DNA from 2 places in the Rhizobium sp. N621 genome. Region 2 is predicted to be linked to the other one. Evidence: riboswitches for the same ligand, from Rfam matches in the RefSeq annotation. Region 2 holds a riboswitch; the other holds the start of a gene.

Region 1 (9,314 bases), 680 kb from region 2:
AACGGCGAGATATCCGTCACCTGCGAATTCTGCTCGACCACCTACCGCTTCGAAGCGACCGAGCTTCAGCCGGCGGAATAATTCTCGGCGGCGCCAAAAACCCCTCCCAACCCCTCCCCACAAGGGGGAGGGGCTTGGATGCCGCCCCCACTGTTTTCCATTTCACCGTCTCCGCAGAGAAGCAGATGTCTGCTGCAGTTGGCGCATTGCGTTAGCCCCTCCCCCTTGTGGCGAGGGGACTTTTTCAGATCTCGGCAATCTCCTGAGTGGGAACTTGCCCCTCAATTCAGCACGCGCAACAGCCCCGGCGAATCCAGCGAGAAGGCGGGGATGTCGACGTCGAACAGCTCGCCTTCATCCGTTTCCATCTGATAGTGGCCGAACATCAGGCCTGAGGGCGTGTCGAGCGGGCAGCCGGAGGAATATTCGTAGGTGTCGCCGGGGCTGAGCCGCGGCTGTTCGCCGACGACGCCGGGGCCGGTCACCTCGTCCACCTGTCCGTTCTGATCGGTGATGTTCCAGTAGCGGTTGACGAGGCGAACGGCGACGCCGGAATTGTTGCTGATGACAATCCGGTAACCCCAGACATAGCGATCGTCCTCCGGATCGGATTGCTCCTCCAGATAGAACGGTTCGACCACGACTTCGATATCTCTTGTGAGGGCGCGATACATGCCTTGCACCATAGTCAAGATATGTTACCCGTATCTTATAAAGAGGCCCTGTCCGTCAAGAAACGGAACGTTGATCAGCGGTCAAATGGTGATGATCGAAGGGTTTTCGGTCGTTAAGCCTAACTGTCAGCGTTAATTTTACTTCGCAACGCCGGCGCGGGTGGACTTGTTCCCGCGGATCGGCGGCCGGCTCCGGACGAAGTCCGGCCGCTATTCCAGTCGATCAGGCCGAGATCTTGGTAAGCGCCCGCGCGAAATCCTCGATCAGGTCGTCCGTGTCCTCTATGCCGGCCGAAAGCCGCACCGTGCCCGGAGAAATGCCGAGTTCGGCCCGCGCCTCTTCCGTCAGGTTCTTGTGCGTGGTCGTTGCCGGATGGGTGATCAGGCTCTTGCTGTCGCCGAGGTTGTTGGAAATCTTGATGATCTCAAGCGCGTTCTGCAGCGCGAAGGCCGCCTCCTTGCCGCCCTTCAGCTCGAAGCAGACGAGCGTCGAGCCGCCGGTCATCTGCTTGGCGATGATTTCGGCCTGCGGGTGATCCTTGCGGCCGGGATAGATCACCTTGGCGACCTTGCCTTGCTCCGCCAGGAAATCGGCGATCTTCGCCGCATTCTCGGTCTGCTGGCGCACGCGCAGCGGCAGTGTCTCGATGCCCTTCAGAAGCGTCCAGGCATTGAACGGCGACATGGCCGGGCCGGTATGACGGAAATAGTCGTGCAGGTTCTCGTCGATCCATGCCTTGTCGGCGAGCACCACGCCGCCGAGGCAGCGGCCCTGGCCGTCAATATGCTTGGTGGCGGAATAGACGACGATATGAGCGCCGAGCTCCAAGGGCTTCTGGAAGAGCGGCGTCGCAAAAACATTGTCGACGATCAGCTTGGCGCCGACCTGGTTGGCGAGCTTGGCGACGCCTGATATATCGACCACTTCGAGCGTCGGGTTGGTCGGGCTTTCCAGGAAGAACACCTTGGTATTCGGGCGGATCGCCTTTTCCCAGTTGGCGAGATCCCGGCCGTCGACCAGCGTGCACTCGACGCCGTATTTCGGCGCCAGCGTTTCCACGACCCAGCGGCAGGAGCCGAACAGGGCGCGGGCGGCGACGATATGGTCGCCTGCCTTCACCTGGCAGAGAACGGCGGCGGCGACGGCCGCCATGCCGGAGGCGGTGGCACGGGCATCTTCGGCGCCTTCCAATGCACACATGCGCTTTTCGAACATGTCATTGGTGGGGCTGCCGTAGCGGGCGTAGATGAAGCCGTCCGTTTCGCCCTTGAAGCGGGCTTCGGCCGCTTCCGACGTGTCATAGACGAAACCCTGGGTGAGATAGATTGCCTCCGACGTTTCGCCATATTGCGAACGCAGCGTGCCGCCATGGACGAGTTGGGTTGCCGGGCGCCAGGTCTTGCTCATGCCATCACCTTCACATAACAAAAAAACCGGCCGCAAAAGCAGACCGGTTTCAACCCGGTCTTTTTAGCCACTTGTTTAACGTGGCTGCAAGCCGACCGGCCAAATCACCACGGGATAATTCTGCAATACTGCTGTTAGCTGCTTGCGTCAATTCCCCGTATTTGGTTTTGTCGGCGGCAAAATGATGGATGGGGCATGATGGCTCGCGAAACTGGAATTCTGGCGGACCGCGCGATTGCGGCGCTGTTCGAAACGGGGCGTCTGAACTCCGAGCGGGAGCTCGACCGCGATCAGATCCAGCCGGCAAGTCTCGACCTGCGCTTAGGAAGCAAGGCTTTTCGTGTGCGCGCTTCCTTCATGCCGGGGCCGTCGCATCTGGTCTCGGACAAGCTCGATCGGCTGAGCCTGCACGTGATCGATCTGTCCCAAGGCGCGGTGCTCGAAACCGGCTGTGTCTATATCGTGCCGCTGATGGAGAGCTTGGCGCTGCCGTCCGACATGTCGGCCTCGGCCAATCCGAAGAGTTCGACCGGCAGGCTCGATATCTTCACCCGCGTCATCACCGACTACGCCCAGGAATTCGACAAGATCCCGGCAGGTTATTCCGGCCCGCTCTATCTCGAAATCAGCCCGCGGACCTTCCCGATCGTCGTGCGCCGCGGCTCGCGCCTGTCGCAGATACGCTTCCGCGTCGGCCAATCCGTGCTCGGCGAGCCGGAACTTCTGAAGCTGCATGAAAGCGAGACGCTGGTTGCCAGCAAGCAGCCGAACGTGTCGGGCGGCGGCATCGCGCTGTCGATCGATCTCACCGGTGATAAGGACGGCCTGATCGGCTATCGCGGCAAACACCACACCGCCGTCGTCGATGTCGACGAGAAGGACCAGCACGATATTTTCGATTTCTGGGAGCCGCTCTATAGCCGCGGCCGCAACGAGTTGATCCTCGATCCCGACGAGTTCTATATCCTCGTTTCGCGTGAGGCTGTGCATGTGCCGCCGGATTATGCCGCCGAAATGACCCCCTTCGATCCGCTGGTCGGCGAGTTCCGCGTCCACTATGCCGGCTTTTTCGATCCGGGCTTCGGCCATGCGCCGGCCGGCGGGCGCGGCAGCCGCGCCGTGCTCGAAGTGCGCAGCCATGAAGTGCCCTTCATCCTCGAAGACGGCCAGATCGTCGGCCGCCTGGTCTATGAACACATGCAGGAAAAGCCCGCCAGCCTCTACGGCTCCGGCCTCGGATCCAACTACCAGGCCCAGGGCCTGAAACTCTCGAAACACTTCCGCATCTGACGGGCCGCGCTCAGCCGACTTGACAGCGGCCCCCATCTGTTGGAAATCTCAGCGCATCGCGGGTGTAGCTCAATGGTAGAGCAGCAGCTTCCCAAGCTGAATACGAGGGTTCGATTCCCTTCACCCGCTCCAAGTCCTCATCCGCAACCGAAATCTCAATCTTCGTCCGTGTCGCCCGCGACGCGCTTGACCGCATCGGCCGCGGTTTCCAGCAGTCGCTCCGACATCTCCCGATCGGTCATGATGCGAGAGATGGTGACGGCGCCGACCATCAGGGACAGCACGACCATGGCTTTCTCGTACGGTTTTGTGCCGTCCGATGCCGGGATTAATTCGTCGAGAACCTGAAGGTGAGCTTCGATGCCATTCTGGAATGGAAGGCGTACCTCCTCGCTCTGACGCGCCGCGTCGGAGCCGAGCGCGGCCAGGGGGCAACCATCGCCTCTCTCTTCCTGGTGCCCGGTCGAGAGATACATGCCGACAACCGCGCCGAAGGGATCGGCGCTTCCGGCGGCAACCCTCGACCACCGGCGAATTGCACTCTCCATCGCTCGCCCGGATGCCAGCGCCGCAAGATCGTCTTTCGATCGGAACTGTTTGTAGAATCCGCCTTGGGTGAGGCCGGCACCTTTCATCAGATCTTTCAGCCCGATGCCGTCGAAACCATGCTCCCGGAAGAGCCGGCTTGCGACATTGATCACCGTTTCGCGGTTGGCCTCGGCCTGGGCACGACTGACTCTCATAGCGACCTCCAATTAGATTTCATTTGACATCTATACCAATTTTAGAGTTAGATCGCAATCTAAATGATCCGCCGTGCCGGTCAATAAGGGTTAATGAGATGAATCGCAAAATATTACTCGGCGCTTTCGCACTTGTGGCTGCTGCCGGCGCCACCGCTTTCGTGCTTTTCGAGGAGCCCTCCAAAGCCAGTGCAAAAGCCGCCGATCCCCGCACGGCACCCCCCTTTGTCAAGCTGGTGGAGGCAAAAAACCCGGAGGCCACCGAACGCACCTTCACGGGCACCATTGCCGCCCGGGTGCAGAGCAATCTCGGCTTCCGTGTGCCCGGCAAGATCATGCAGCGCTATGTGGACGTTGGCGTGCAGGTCAAAGCCGGTCAGCCGCTGATGCGCATCGACGAGACCGATCTGCGTCTCGCTTTGACCGCGAAACGAAACGCCGTTGCGGCAGCCCAAGCAGTGCTGATCCAGGCGCAAGCCGACGAGCGGCGTTATGCCGCCTTGGTGAAAAACGGATTGGCCGCGACGCCACAGCGCTATGAACAGGCAAAGGCAGCCCTCGACACCGCGACGGCGCAGCTTGCCGCGGCGGAAGCGGACGCCAAGGTCGCAGAGAACGAGACCGCCTATTCCATCCTCGTTGCCGATACCGATGGGACGGTTGTCGAAACGCTCGGAGAGCCGGGGCAGGTGGTGACGGCCGGACAAACAGTGGTTCGGCTCGCACAGGCCGGCCCGCGTGAAGCATTGGTCTGGCTTCCTGAATTCCTGCGGCCTGAGATCGGTCAGACAGCCGATGCCAGCATCTACGGAAACGAAGGCCGGCGGGACAAGGCGCGGTTGCGGCAGATCTCCGACGCCGCCGACCCTCAAACCCGCACCTATGAAGCACGCTGGGTTCTGGATGGCGCGGCAGCGTCGGCCCCGCTGGGCGCGACGGTGACGATCAGGATCTCCAACAGCAGGGGCCAATCACAGGCCGCGGTGCCTGTCGGCGCGGTTTTGGACGACGGCAGCCGAACCGGCGTGTGGGTCTTCGATGAGAAATCTTCGACCGTCCACTTCAGGCAGGTGAAAATTGAACAAATAGGCGAGGAGGTCGCGGTGGTTTCCAGCGTCAAAGCAGGCGAGCCGGTCGTCGCTCTCGGCGCCCATCTGCTGCAGGACGGCGCCAGCGTGCGCACCAAGGTAGAACAGGCAGAGGCGGCAAAACAATGAACTTCAATCTCTCCGCGCTCGCCGTCCGCGAACGGGCCGTTACGCTGTTCTTCATCATTCTGCTGGCCGCCGCAGGCGCCTATGCCTTCGTCAAGCTTGGGCGCGCGGAGGACCCCTCATTCACCATCAAAACCTTGACCGTGACGACCGTGTGGCCGGGTGCGACGGCGCGCGAGATGCAGGACCTGGTTGCCGAACCGCTGGAGAAGCGCCTCCAGGAACTCACCTGGTACGATCGTGTCGAGACGACAACCCGGCCGGGATACGCCTTTCTGACTGTGACGCTGAAGGACAGTACGCCGTCCACGGCGGTCGAAGAGGAATTCTATCAGGCCCGAAAGAAGCTTGGGGACGAGGCCCGCAATCTGCCCCAGGGCGTCTTCGGTCCTTTCGTCAACGACGAATATTCCGATGTCAGCTTCGGGCTTTATGCACTGAAGGCCAAGGGCATGCCGATGCGCGAGCTGGTGCGCCAGGCCGAGGTCATCCGCCAGGATCTTCTGCATGTGCCTGGAGTCAAGAAGATCAACATCCTCGGTGAGCGGCCCGAACAGATCTTTGTCGAATTTTCCTATGCCAAGCTGGCGACGCTCGGCATTTCTGCGCAAGACGTCGCGGCCGCTTTGCAGCGGCGAAACACCGTGACGCCGGCGGGGTCGATCGACACCCGCGGCCCGCAGGTCTTCATTCGCTTCGATGGCGCCTATGACAGCATTCAGGCGATATCAGACACGCCGATCGTCGCGGCCGGACGCACATTGAAACTATCGGATTTTGCCGAAGTGCGGCGCGGCTATGAAGATCCGGCCACCTATCTCATTCGCCATGACGGCGAGCCCGCCATCATGCTCGGCGCGGTGATGCAGCAGGGCTGGAACGGTCTGGAACTCGGCAAGGCGCTGGAGGAAAGATCCGCCGCGATCGCCAAGACCTTGCCGCTCGGCATGACGCTCGCCAAGGTCAGCGACCAGGCCGTCAATATCAAGGAAGCCGTCGGCGAATTCATGCTGAAATTCGCCATGGCGCTCGGCGTCGTCTTGTTCGTCAGCCTCGTCAGCCTTGGTTGGCGCGTCGGGATCGTCGTGGCTCTGGCCGTTCCGCTGACCCTTGCCGTCGTCTTCCTCATCATGCTGGAGACCGGCCGGTTCTTCGATCGCATCACCCTTGGGGCGCTGATCCTCGCGCTCGGCCTTCTGGTCGACGACGCAATTATCGCCATCGAGGTGATGGTGGTGAAGATGGAAGAGGGGATGGACCGCATCAAGGCGGCCGCCTATGCTTGGAGCCATACCGCGGCCCCGATGCTATCAGGCACGCTCGTGACGATCATCGGCCTGATGCCGGTCGGCTTTGCCCGCTCGACCGCCGGCGAATATGCCGGCAATATCTTCTGGGTCGTGGGCTTTGCCTTGATCGTATCGTGGATTGTCGCGGTGATCTTCACCCCATATCTCGGCGTCAAGATGTTGCCCGCCATCAAACCGGTCGAAGGTGGCCATCACGCCATCTACGACACGCCGAATTACCGGCGTCTGCGGGGGATGATCGAATTTACCGTGCGTCACAAGTTCGTCACTTGTGCGGTGGTCGGCATCGTCATGGCGGTCTCTGTCGTGGGCATGGGAGCGGTGAAACAGCAGTTCTTCCCGACGTCGGATCGTCCGGAGGTTCTGGTTGAAGTCCGCATGCCTGAAGGGACCAGTATCGAAACCACGGCCGCAACGGTGGGGAAGCTCGAAGACTGGCTGCAGCAGCAGCCGGAGGCAAAGACCGTGACGAGCTATACCGGTCAGGGCGCTCCCCGCTTCTTCTTCGCCATGGCCCCTGAGCTGCCGGACCCGTCCTTCGCCAAGATCGTCGTACTGACCCCTGACGCCCACACACGCGAGGCTTTGAAGCTTCGCCTGCGCGCGGCCATCTCGGATGGGCTCGCTCCCGAAGCCTATGTCCGCGTCACCCAGCTCGTATTCGGTCCCTATACGCCGTTTCCGGTCGAATTCCGCATCATGGGTCCTGACACCGACCAATTGTACCGGCTCTCCGAAAAGGCCCTGGAAATCATGAAGAGCGTGCCGGATGTGCGTCAGGCAAACCGTGATTGGGGCAACCGCACACCGGTGCTGCGCTTCGTTCCAGACCAGGAACGGCTGGGCCTGATCGGCCTTTCGCCGGCGGAGGCCGCCCAGCAGATGCAGCTGCTGCTGAGCGGGATCCCGATTACCGAGGTTCGCGAGAATATCCGCAACGTGCCTGTCGTCGCCCGCAGCGCCGGCGACAACCGGCTTGACCCGTCGCGATTGGCGGACTTCTCGCTGATGAGCCGGGATGGCCGCCAGGTTCCGCTCGATCAGATCGGTCATTCCGAAATCCGGTTTGAAGAGCCGATCCTGAAACGTCGCGATCGAACGCCCGTTGTCACGATCCGTTCCGATATCGACGAGGCGACGCAGCCCCCGGAGGTGTCCCAGCAGGTCATGAAGGCGCTGCAGCCGCTGATCGCCACGCTGCCTGTGGGCTATCGCATCGAGATGGGCGGGAACATCGAGGAGTCGCTCAAGGCCAACGCCGCCCTCGTCAAAATCTTCCCGGCGATGATTGCCGCCATGCTGATCGTTATCGTGCTGCAGGTCCGCAGCCTGTCGACGATGACCATGGTCATGCTGACGGGGCCGCTCGGTCTTGCCGGGGCGGTTCCGGTCCTGCTTCTCTTCAATCAGCCCTTCGGCTTCAACGCCATTCTCGGATTGATCGGATTGGCCGGAATCCTCATGCGCAATACCTTGATCCTGACGGAACAGATCAAGGAGAACAAGGCAGCCGGTCTCGACGATTATCACGCCGTCATCGAGGCGACGGTGCAGCGCACGCGTCCCGTTATCCTGACAGCCCTTGCGGCCGTCCTTGCCTTCATTCCTCTCACCCACTCGGTGTTCTGGGGGTCGATGGCCTACACGCTGATCGGCGGAACGGCGGTCGGGACCGTGTTGATCCTGCTCTTCCTTCCCGCTCTCTACGCAACCTGGTTCCGCATCAAGCCGACGAAAAACGAAAGTCACGAGAATTCACCAAAGGACGTGGAACTGCAGGCAGCATTGGCTGCCGAGTGATGCCTGTGTTGCCGAGGCAGCCGCTTCTACTGAAGCCCATAATTGATGACCCGCGCCAATCAAGGAGCATGCATGTCTAAAGATAAGGTTGTAGTGATTACCGGAGCGTCCTCTGGAATAGGCGAAGCTTCGGCGCGCCTTCTTGCACAAAACGGGTTCCAGGTCTTTGGGGGTGCGCGCGACCCGAAGCGCGCTCATCCGATCGCCGGCGTGCGCTTCGGCACTGTCGACGTCACCGATGATGCCTCGGTCTCGAACTTCGTCGAATGGGTTTTGTCCGAGGCAGGCAAGATCGACATCCTGATCAACAACGCTGGCGTTTCACTGGTCGGCCCCGTCGAGAACACGTCGATTTCCGAAGCGCATAAGGTGTTCGATACGAATGTGTTCGGCCCTTTGCGCATGATCCGCGCCGTCTTGCCCTCCATGCGAGCCGCGCGGAGCGGGCTGATCATCAATGTCAGCTCAGTCCTTGGCTTCCTGCCTGCGCCATTTATGGGAGTCTATGCGAGCAGTAAGCATGCGCTGGAAGGACTGTCCGAGTCTCTCGACCATGAGATCCGTGGGTTCAACGTGTGCGTGGTGCTTCTTGAACCTACCTTCACGAACACGAAACTCGATGTGAACGCAGCACAAACGGAGATTCCCCTGGGAGTCTACGCGACGCAGGCTGACGCGACCATCAAAGCTGTACAGGCCCAGATCAGGACCGCGCCGTCGCCGCGGGCAGTAGCAGATAAAATCTTAGCTGCGATCGATGGTCCGTATCGAATGCGTCAACCAGCCGGTGGCCAGGCGACGCTTTTAAGCCGGTTGCGCAGGTTTATGCCGGCCGGCGCTGTCGATCGCAGCCTGCGTAAGACATTCGGTTTCGG
Region 2 (9,314 bases):
TTCTAGATCGACAACGGCATCACCCGGCGGCAGTCCGTTGTCGAGCACCACGTCGGCGACGTCGGCGAGCCGGCGGCGGCCATTGGCGATCGCTGACGAATAGGCGATCGAGGTGATGGCGATCACCTTCGCGCCGATGTCGCGGGCGTAGTCGGCGGCCTCGATCGGAGCGGCGTTCACGCCCGAATTCGATGCAATGATAATGACATCGCCTGGCTGCATGCCGTAACGCTCCAGCATCGGCCGCACCAGGCCCTGGGTCCGTTCATAGACCGAGCTGATCACCGCACCTTCGTGCAGCATGGCCGATCCGACAAGCACCGGCACAGTGAAGGCGAGCCCGCCGGCGCGATAGTGCACTTCTTCCGCCAGCATATGCGAATGGCCGGTCCCGAAGACATAAACGCGCTTGTCGCCGCGGGCTGCATCGAGGATCACCGACGCTGCCTGCGCCATCGCCTCGGCAAGCGCCTGCTTCAACGTCTCCAGCCGACCGATCAGATTGGAGAAATAGGCATCGGTGATATCAGTCATCCTACGTCTCCTTGAGGGTCAGGCCGCTTCGCCGGCAAGCCAGGTGGCGGTAACAGTCAGCGCGTCGGTGAGATGGACGAGATCGGCGCGCGCGCCCGGCGAGAGATGGCCGCGATCGGCAAGCCGGAGGAAACGTGCGGGATAAAGGGTCGCCATGCGCAAGGCCTCGGCGAGCGTTAGGTCGAGATAGGTGACGCCGTAACGGATCGTCGAGATCATGTCGACGTCGGAGCCGGCGAGCGTGCCGTCGGACAGCACCAGCTTCGAGCAGAAGCCGCCCCTTTCGCGCCGGACGGTGCGCCCGTTCAGCGTGAACGAATCCTTCTCGGAACCGACGAGCGACATCGCGTCGGTGACAAAGAACAGTTTGCCTTCACCGCGCTTGGCGCGCAGCGCCGTGCGCAAGGCCTTCGGATCGACGTGATGACCGTCGGCGATGATGCCGCACCAGGTGGAGGGATGATCGATCGCGGCGCCGACCAGGCCTGGCGCACGGTGCCCCAGCTGACTCATGGCGTTGAAGAGATGCGTGACGCCGCGCGCTCCGGCATCGAAACGTTCCTCCGCCGCCTCGCTAGAACAATCGGAGTGACCGATGCTGACGGTGACGCCCGCTTCCGCAAGTTCGCACACCTGAGCAACCGTCACCTGCTCGGCGGCAATAGTGACAAGCAGCGTGCCGATCGCCTCACGCGCCCGAATGAAGGCCTTGACGTCGCGGTCCTCGACCGGCCGCATCAATTCGGCCAGATGCGCGCCCTTGCGGGCCGGCGCCAGATGCGGGCCTTCGAGATGCAGGCCGGCAACGCCGCGGTTTTCCTTCACAGCCTCCTTCGCCGCCTCGATGGCGGCGTTGGTTGCCTCCGACGTATCGGTGATCAAGGTCGGCAGCAGCGACGTCGTGCCGTAGGGCCGATGCCCGCCGGCAATGATATCCATCGACGTTGGCGACGGCTCATCGTTCAGCATTCGGCCGCCGCCGCCATTGACCTGCGCATCGATGAAGCCGGCCGACAGGACGCCGCCTTCCAGTTTGACCGTCTCGCCACCCGGCAGGTCGTTTCCTGCGACGATCGCCTCGACGCGGCCGCCCGCGACAATGAGCGCCCTGTCGTCATGGAAGCGCTCGCCATCGAAGATGCGGGCGCCAACGAAGATCTTGCGGGCCATCAGACCGTCTCCGTCACCTTGAGCAGGTTTGCCGGCCGGTCGGGGTCGAAGCCCTTGCGGCGCGTCACCGACTCGATCAGCCGGTAATAGACGAGCAGCGACACCAGGGGATCGATGAGGCCGTTGCCGGTCGTCGGCACCCGAAGATTGATCCCGGAGAGCGGCTGCGTGGAGAAGCCGACGGTGGTGGCGCCGAGCTTCTGCAGGCGCTCCAGCGCCTGGCCGTTATTGACGAAAGCCGCATCGTCGGGTGCGAAGGCGACGATCGGAAAACCCGGCTGCACCAGGCGCATCGGGCCATGCATCAGTTCCGCCAGCGAAAAGGCCTCGGCATGCAGGCCGGAGGTTTCCTTGGCCTTCAGCGCCGCTTCGAGCGCGATCGCGAAAGCCGGGCCGCGGCCGGCCGTATAGAGCGAGGTCGCATGGAACAGCACCTCCTCGGCCGCCGCCGTGTCGATCCCGGCGGTCGCCGAAAGCGCCTCCGGCAGTTTTTCCAGGGCTGCCTGCAGGTCGGACGCGCCGCCGATCGCAGCCGTCACGCCGGACAGCGCGGCGACGGAGGCGATGAAGGATTTCGTCGCCGCCACACTCTTTTCCGCGCCGGCATTGAGGCCAAGGACGATATCGGCCTGTTTGGCAAGCGGGCTGTCGGTGACATTGACGACGGCGATCGTCGTCGCGCCGCCCTTCTTCGCCGCCTCCTGCAGGGCGACGATGTCCGGGCTCGCGCCCGACTGCGAAACGGTGAAATGCACGCCGCCGTTCAGGTGGAGGGCAGCACCATAGACGGAAGCGATCGACGGGCCGACCGAGGCGACCGGGACGCCGCAGGTGATCTCGAACAGATATTTGAAGAAGGTGGCGGCGTGGTCCGAGGAACCTCGCGCCGCCGTCGTCACAACGCTCGGGCGGGCGGACGAAAACAGCCGGGCGATCTCGGCAAAGACCGGCTTTTCCTTTTCGAGAAGCGTGGCCACCACCTCGGGTGATTGGCCGGCTTCCTCCAGCATCAGCGACTGGTTCTCACTCATGGTCATCTCCAATTCTCAATTCGGCAACGAAATCATAGGCATCGCCGCGATAATGCGAGCGCGTGTATTCGACGACACGCTGGTCTTCCAGGCGCGAGACACGTTCGATCAGAAGCGCCGGCGCGCCTGTTTTGACGTTCAGCATCGCGGCATAGGAGGCATCGAGCGTGACGGCGGTCAGCCGCTGCAGCGCACGCACCGGCCGATGGCCATTCGACGCCAGCGCATCGTAGAGCGATCCCTCGCCGCCGGCGTTCTCCCCCAGAAACTTGACCGGCACGACGGCGCGCTCGATTGCCAGCGGCAGGCCATCGGCAAGGCGCAGCCGGTCGAGCCTCAGCACCGGTTCGTCGCCGCCGAGGCCCAGCAGGAAGGATTCCTCCGGCGACGGCGTGTTGACCTCCCGCGACAAGATGCGTGCGGCCGGCAGACGCCCGCGCGAGCGCATGTCGGCGGAGAAGGAGGAAAGCCGCCAGAGCGACTGTTCCATGCGCTCCACCTTGCCGGATACGAAAGTACCGCTTCCATGGCGCGATTCCAGTGCGCCCGCCGCCATCAGGTCGCGATAGGCGGTGCGCACGGTGACGCGGCCGAGCTTGAGAGCCTCGGCAAGGTCGCGCTCGCCGGGCAGCGCCGTGCCGGCTTTCAGCAAGCCCTCCTGAATGAGGCTGGTCAGCGCTTGCGCCAGCCGCTTGTAGAGCGGCCCAGCCAGCGCTTCGCCGCGCAGGCCGCGTCTATTGAGTTCAGCTACTAGACTGGTTCTATCCATGGACATACAATAGAACCTATATAGAACCAATCGGCAAGCCTGAATCGCAGGACGCAGAAGAAAAAACCCTCTCCGGCAATCCGAAGAGGGTTCATAGCGGTCAAATTTGACAGCCGTGCGTCTCAGAGCATGCGCGCAAAAGTGTGGGGCGGTTTGCGATAGCGACATGCGTAAAAGCAAAAACCTAAAGCGCGAGGAGCGAATCTGAACGATCGCGACGCGCTTTAGAACGCTCAGCTCTTGGTGAAGATATAATCCGTTTCCTGGCGCAGCACCTCGCCCGGACGCAGGACCGCATTCGGGAAGCCCTCGTGGTTGATCGCATCCGGCCAGACCTGCGTCTCCAGGCAGAAGCCGGCGAACGGGCCGTATTTGCGCCCGCCGAGGCCGGGAGCCCCTGTATTGAGCTTGAAGCCGGCATAGAACTGCACGCCAGGCTCGGTGCTGCGCACTTCCAGCGACACGCCGGAATAGAGGCTGCGGGCGAGTGCCACAGTCCGCTTGGCGGTGCGTTCGCGGGACAGGCAGAAATTATGGTCGTAGAGCACCTGTTCGCTGCCGACGAAACGCTTCATCGGGGCCATCTCACGGAAATCGAATTCGGTGCCGGCAACGGGCCGGATTTCGCCGGTCGGCACCTGCTTCTCGTCGGTCGGCAGATAGTGATCGGCGGCGATCATGATGTCGTGGCCCAGCGCATCGTCGCGGCCGTCGAGATTGAAGTAGGCGTGCTGGCAGACATTGGCGAGCGTCGGCTGATCGCTTGTTGATTCGTAGGTGATCGACAGTTCGCCGTTGCCGTGCACCCGGAACGTCGCCTGGATGGTGCAATTGCCGGGATAGCCGGCGCGGCCGTCGGGATCGACGATCTTCATCACCAGGCGGTCGGCCTCATGCTCGACGATCGTCCAGTTGCGCTTGGCGATATTGTCGCTGCCGCCATGCAGATGTGTGACGCCGTTTTCGTTCGGCTCGAGCTGATAGTCCTTGCCATCGAGCGTGAACCTGCCGCCGCCGACGCGGTTGGCGCAGCGGCCGGGCGTCGCGCCGAAATAGGCCGAATAGAGGGGATAGCTGTCGAAATCCTCGAAGCCGAGTTGAAGCGGCGCCTCATGGCCTGCTAGGCGCAGATCCTGGATGACGGCGCCCCAGGTGATGATCCTGGCCGTCAGCCCGCCGCCCTTGATGACGACGCGATAGACGGTTTCGTCCGCCTTCGTCTGCCCGAAAACTTCCCGCTCCAACTTATCCGACATGATCGACCGTCCGTTCCTTTGCGCGTCCGATAAAGACGCGCGGCGCTATAGGGTTCCGGACCGGAACCTGCCCGCATTTGTTCCAAACCGCAACCGGGCAGGTCAGAAAGAAATGCCGTTCAGAGATCCATGCCGATCTCTTCGACGTCATAGGGCGTCGTCTGGTAAATCTCGTTGATCCAGTTGCCGAACAAGAGATGCGCGTGGCTGCGCCAGCGGTTCTGCGGGGCAAGCGTCGGATCATTATGCGGGAAGTAATTGTGCGGCATCTTGATCGGCACGCCGGCATCGACGTCGCGGAAATACTCGTCGGAAAGCGAGGTGGAATCATATTCGACATGGTTGAACATGTAGAGCCGCCGGCCCCTTTTCTCATGCACGAGGCAGACGCCCATCTCGCTCGATTCCATCAGGATTTCCAGGCTGTCGGATTTCTCGATGTCAGCGCGCCGCACCTCCGTCCAGCGCGACACCGGCACCTCGAAATTATCGGAAAAGCCGTTGAGATAGATGGAGGAAGGCTTCAGGTTCCGGTGGCGGTAGACGCCGAAGGCCTTTTCCTTCAGCTCGTATTTCGGAACGCCGTGGAAATGATAGATCGCCGCCATCGCGCCCCAGCAGACGTTCATCGTCGAATGGACGTTGGTTTCCGTCCAGTCGAGAATTTCCTGCATCTCTTTCCAATAGGTGACGTCCTCATAGGGCAGGAGCTCGATCGGCGCCCCGGTGATGATGAAGCCGTCGAATTTGCGCTGTTTCACCTCTTCCCAGGTCTGATAGAAGGCGAGCAGGTGATCTTCAGAGGTGTTCTTCGCCTTGTGCCCGCCGATGCGGATGAGCGACAACTCCACCTGCAGCGGCGAAGCGCCGACGAGACGGGCCATCTGCAGTTCGGTCTTGATCTTGTTGGGCATCAGGTTGAGCAGGCCGATCTGCAACGGTCTTATATCCTGACGGATCGCCATCGTCTCGGTCATCACCCGCACACCTTCCTGAACCAGGGTTTCGAAAGCGGGCAGCGTATCGGGGATCTTGATGGGCATTTGCGGTCAACTCGATCAAAAATAAAAAACCGGCGGCGAAAAAATCGCTACCGGTCCGCACGCGGCCCTTTAGCGACTTTTTTAACGTGGCTGCAAGCCGGCCGGCCAAATCACCACGGAGTGCCTTAATTAGTCCCAGTTGAGCCGCGAATCAACTCCGAATGCATGCGGGGCGGCACGTCAAGAATCATCACACTTTAATGACTGATAGAATCTGTTGATAGACCGGTAACGCCACCATGTTAATAATGACAGTATGGGCGGTGTTGGAAAAGCGTGATGGCAGATAAGATCGAAGGGAGGCCGGGCATCCGGAAGCAGGATAGAGTAGGGTATGATTTCAGCCTGACATATCGCCTCGGGGTGATGTTCTCAGCATTCTGGAATTCGCAAGTGCGTGGCAAGGTGCTGTTTCTGGCGACCGTGCTGATCCTCGTCATCCTGGCGACGGCCTATGGCCAGGTCATCCTCAACGAGTGGAACGCCCCCTTCTACGATTCGCTCGAGCGCCGCGATCTCGGCGAGTTCTTCCACCAGCTCGAAATCTTCGCAATGATTGCCGGCACGCTGCTGCTGCTCAACGTGCTGCAGGCCTGGCTGAACCAGATGACGGCGCTCTATATGCGCGAGGGCCTGTCGCGTGATCTCGTCGACCAGTGGCTGAAGCGCAAGCGGGCGCTGCGGCTCGCCTCGAGCGGCCTGATCGGCGTCAATCCGGACCAGCGCCTGCACGAAGATTCCCGTAACCTCGCCGAAAGCACGACGGGACTCGTGCTCGGCCTCTTGCAGTCGACCATCCTTCTGGTGAGCTTCATCGGCGTGCTCTGGGAGCTGTCGAGCGGCTTCATCTTTCGCATCAGCGGCCACAGCTTCTCCATACCGGGCTATATGGTCTGGGCGGCGATTTTCTATGCCGCTTCCGCCTCAGTGCTGAGCCAGGTCGTCGGCCGCAAGCTGGTCAAGCTCAATGCCGACCGGTTCTCGAAGGAGGCCGAGCTGCGTTTCACGCTGATGCATGCCAACGAGAACATGCCGGCCATCACCGTCGCCCGCGGTGAGGAGAACGAGCGCCGGCGCATCAATACCGACATCAGCTCGGTACTGAGGGTCGTCAAGCGGCTCGCCATGGCCAATACCAATCTCACCTGGGTTTCGGCCGGCTACGGCTGGCTGGTGATCGTCATTCCGATCATCGTTGCCGCACCCGCTTATTTTTCCGGCGGCCTCACCCTCGGCCAGCTGATGATGTCGGTCGGCGCCTTCAACCAGGTCAATACCGCCTTGCGCTGGTATGTCGCCAATTTCGGCCCGATCGCCGAATGGCGTGCCACGCTGATGCGCGTCACCGACTTCCGCCAGGCGCTGCTCGACATGGACGAGGACTTTGGCGTGAAAGGCAGCATCGCCTATGAAAACACCGCCGCCGACAGGCTGACGCTGAAGGATGTGGTGATCAATGCCAAGATCGGCGAAGACATCGAGGAATGCGGCGGTTTTCGCCTGCGTGAAACCGATATCGTGATCAAGGCCGGCGAAAAAATCATGATCAACGGCGATCATAGCGTCAACCGCAAGCTGCTGTTTCAGGCCTTGGCCGGGCTCTGGCCGTGCGGCAGCGGCACGATGGGTCTGCCGCCGATCGACGACATGCTGTTCGTTCCGCAGATCGCCTATATTCCGGGCGGCACGCTGCGCGAGGCGCTGGCCTTCCCCGAAAGCCCCGATGCCTACGAGCAGGCTGCCGTCGAGGCGGCCCTTGAAAAGGCCGGCCTGCACTCTCTGATCGCGAGGCTCGATACCCGCGCCCGCTGGGACAAGCTGCTCGACGGCGATGAACAGAAGGCGATCGGCTTCGCCCGCCTGCTGCTGGTGCGCCCGCGATGGATCATCTTCGACGAAGTGCTCGAGGGCATGGAGCCGGAATGGCAGGAAACGATGTGCAGCGTGCTGACTTCGATGCCGGAAACCGGCATGATCTATATCGGCCGCTCTGAAACCTATCTGGAGGCGCTGCAGCCGCGGGTGCTGCATCTGCAGGCTCTGCCTTCGAGATCCGAAGAGCCGCAGCAGCAGGTCGTCCAGACCGGCGCCAGCGCCAGCGCCGGCGCAGCCGCCGTGCCCGCGCCGGCGCTTTAGAGCTGCCCAAATCGTCTGGCTGAATCTTTGCCCGCACAGATGAGGCGAGCGGTTGAGTGCGAGAGTCTCAGCCTTCCAGCTCTTCCCGCAGTATTTCGAGCTCCAGCCACTCCTCTTCCATCTTGGTCAGGCTGGAACGCAGCTTTTCCATCTCGCCTGCAAGCCGGTTGAAGGCAGCGGGGTCGCGTGTGAAGAGACTGGGATCGGCCATGACCAGTTCGCGCTTGGCGATCTCGGTCTCGGTCTTGGCCATCTCCTTCGGCAGATTGTCAAGCGCGAATTTCTGTTTGAAGGAAAGCTTGCCCTTCGAGACTGCGCCGGAAGCGGTTGTCTCCTGCGTCTTCGGTTTTTCTGCCGCCTTCTCGGCTTTCCTGCGCTCTTCGAGTGCGCCCTTGCGCTGCGCCAACATGTCCGTGTAGCCGCCGGCATATTCGATCCATCGGCCGTCGGGCGCATCCGGCACGGCGGGCGCGATCGTCGAAGTTACGGTGCGGTCGAGGAAGTCACGATCGTGGCTGACGAGGATGACGGTGCCGGGAAAGCCGGCGACGATCTCCTGCAGGAGGTCGAGCGTCTCGATATCGAGATCGTTTGTGGGTTCGTCGAGAATCAGGAGGTTTGCCGGGCGCGAGAGGATGCGCGCCAACATCAGCCGGGCGCGCTCGCCGCCGGAGAGGCTCCTGATCGGCGTGCGCGCCTGTTCCGGTTGGAACAGGAATTCCTTCATGTATCCGGTGACATGGCGCTGCTCGCCGTTGACGAGCAGGTTTTCGCCGCGCCCGTCGGTCAGGTAGTTTGCAAGCGTATCCTCGGGATCGAGGTCCTCGCGCTTCTGGTCGAGGGTGGCGATCTCCAGGTTGGTGCCGAGTTTTACCGTGCCGCTATCCGGCGAAAGCTGGCCGGTCAGCATTTTCAGGAGTGTTGTCTTGCCGGCGCCGTTCGGCCCGACGAGACCGATGCAATCGCCGCGATGCACGCGGATCGAGAATGGTGTGACGATGGCCCGGTCGCCGAAGCTCTTGGTGATCTTCTCGGCCTCGATGACCAGCTTGCCGGATTCCTGCGCGTCCGAAACCGTCGCCTGCACCGTGCCTTGCGGTCCCTTGTGGCCGCGATATTGCGAACGCATCGACTGCAACTCGCCGAGGCGGCGCATATTGCGTTTGCGCCGGGCCGTGACGCCGTAGCGCAGCCAGTGTTCCTCGCGCTCGATCGCCTTGCCGAGCTTGTGCTGCTCCAGCTCCTCAGCCTCCAGCACTTGGTCGCGCCAGGCCTCGAAATGCGCGAATCCCCTGTCGAGGCGGCGCGAGGCGCCGCGGTCGAGCCAGACGGTCGCGGTCGAAACCTTCTCCAGGAAACGCCGGTCGTGCGAGAT

What was found. Region 2 has a riboswitch for S-adenosylmethionine ahead of metA (homoserine O-acetyltransferase MetA). Riboswitches for the same ligand answer to the same signal wherever they lie in the genome.
Region 1: it holds a riboswitch for S-adenosylmethionine, as region 2 does, so the genes downstream of both, AMK00_RS02770 (O-succinylhomoserine sulfhydrylase) here and metA (homoserine O-acetyltransferase MetA) in region 2, are expected to answer to the same signal.

Annotation. Positions count from the first base shown of each region.
Region 1 covers NZ_CP013495.1:562,843-572,156, forward strand. The annotation lists gene AMK00_RS02760 (Hsp33 family molecular chaperone) at 1-81, shown strand, start outside; gene apaG (Co2+/Mg2+ efflux protein ApaG) at 282-674, opposite strand; gene AMK00_RS02770 (O-succinylhomoserine sulfhydrylase) at 898-2,082, opposite strand; SAM riboswitch at 2,125-2,203, opposite strand; gene AMK00_RS02775 (2'-deoxycytidine 5'-triphosphate deaminase) at 2,278-3,372, shown strand; tRNA gene AMK00_RS02780 (tRNA-Gly) at 3,431-3,504, shown strand; gene AMK00_RS02785 (TetR/AcrR family transcriptional regulator) at 3,528-4,115, opposite strand; gene AMK00_RS02790 (efflux RND transporter periplasmic adaptor subunit) at 4,214-5,332, shown strand; gene AMK00_RS02795 (efflux RND transporter permease subunit) at 5,329-8,439, shown strand; gene AMK00_RS02800 (oxidoreductase) at 8,512-9,314, shown strand, end outside.
Region 2 covers NZ_CP013495.1:4,309,133-4,318,446, reverse strand. The annotation lists gene AMK00_RS20720 (SIS domain-containing protein) at 1-534, opposite strand, end outside; gene nagA (N-acetylglucosamine-6-phosphate deacetylase) at 553-1,704, opposite strand; gene AMK00_RS20710 (SIS domain-containing protein) at 1,704-2,735, opposite strand; gene AMK00_RS20705 (GntR family transcriptional regulator) at 2,728-3,504, opposite strand; gene AMK00_RS20700 (aldose epimerase family protein) at 3,738-4,760, opposite strand; gene metA (homoserine O-acetyltransferase MetA) at 4,880-5,803, opposite strand; SAM riboswitch at 5,853-5,930, opposite strand; gene AMK00_RS20690 (ABC transporter ATP-binding protein/permease) at 6,083-7,939, shown strand; gene AMK00_RS20685 (ABC-F family ATP-binding cassette domain-containing protein) at 8,007-9,314, opposite strand, start outside.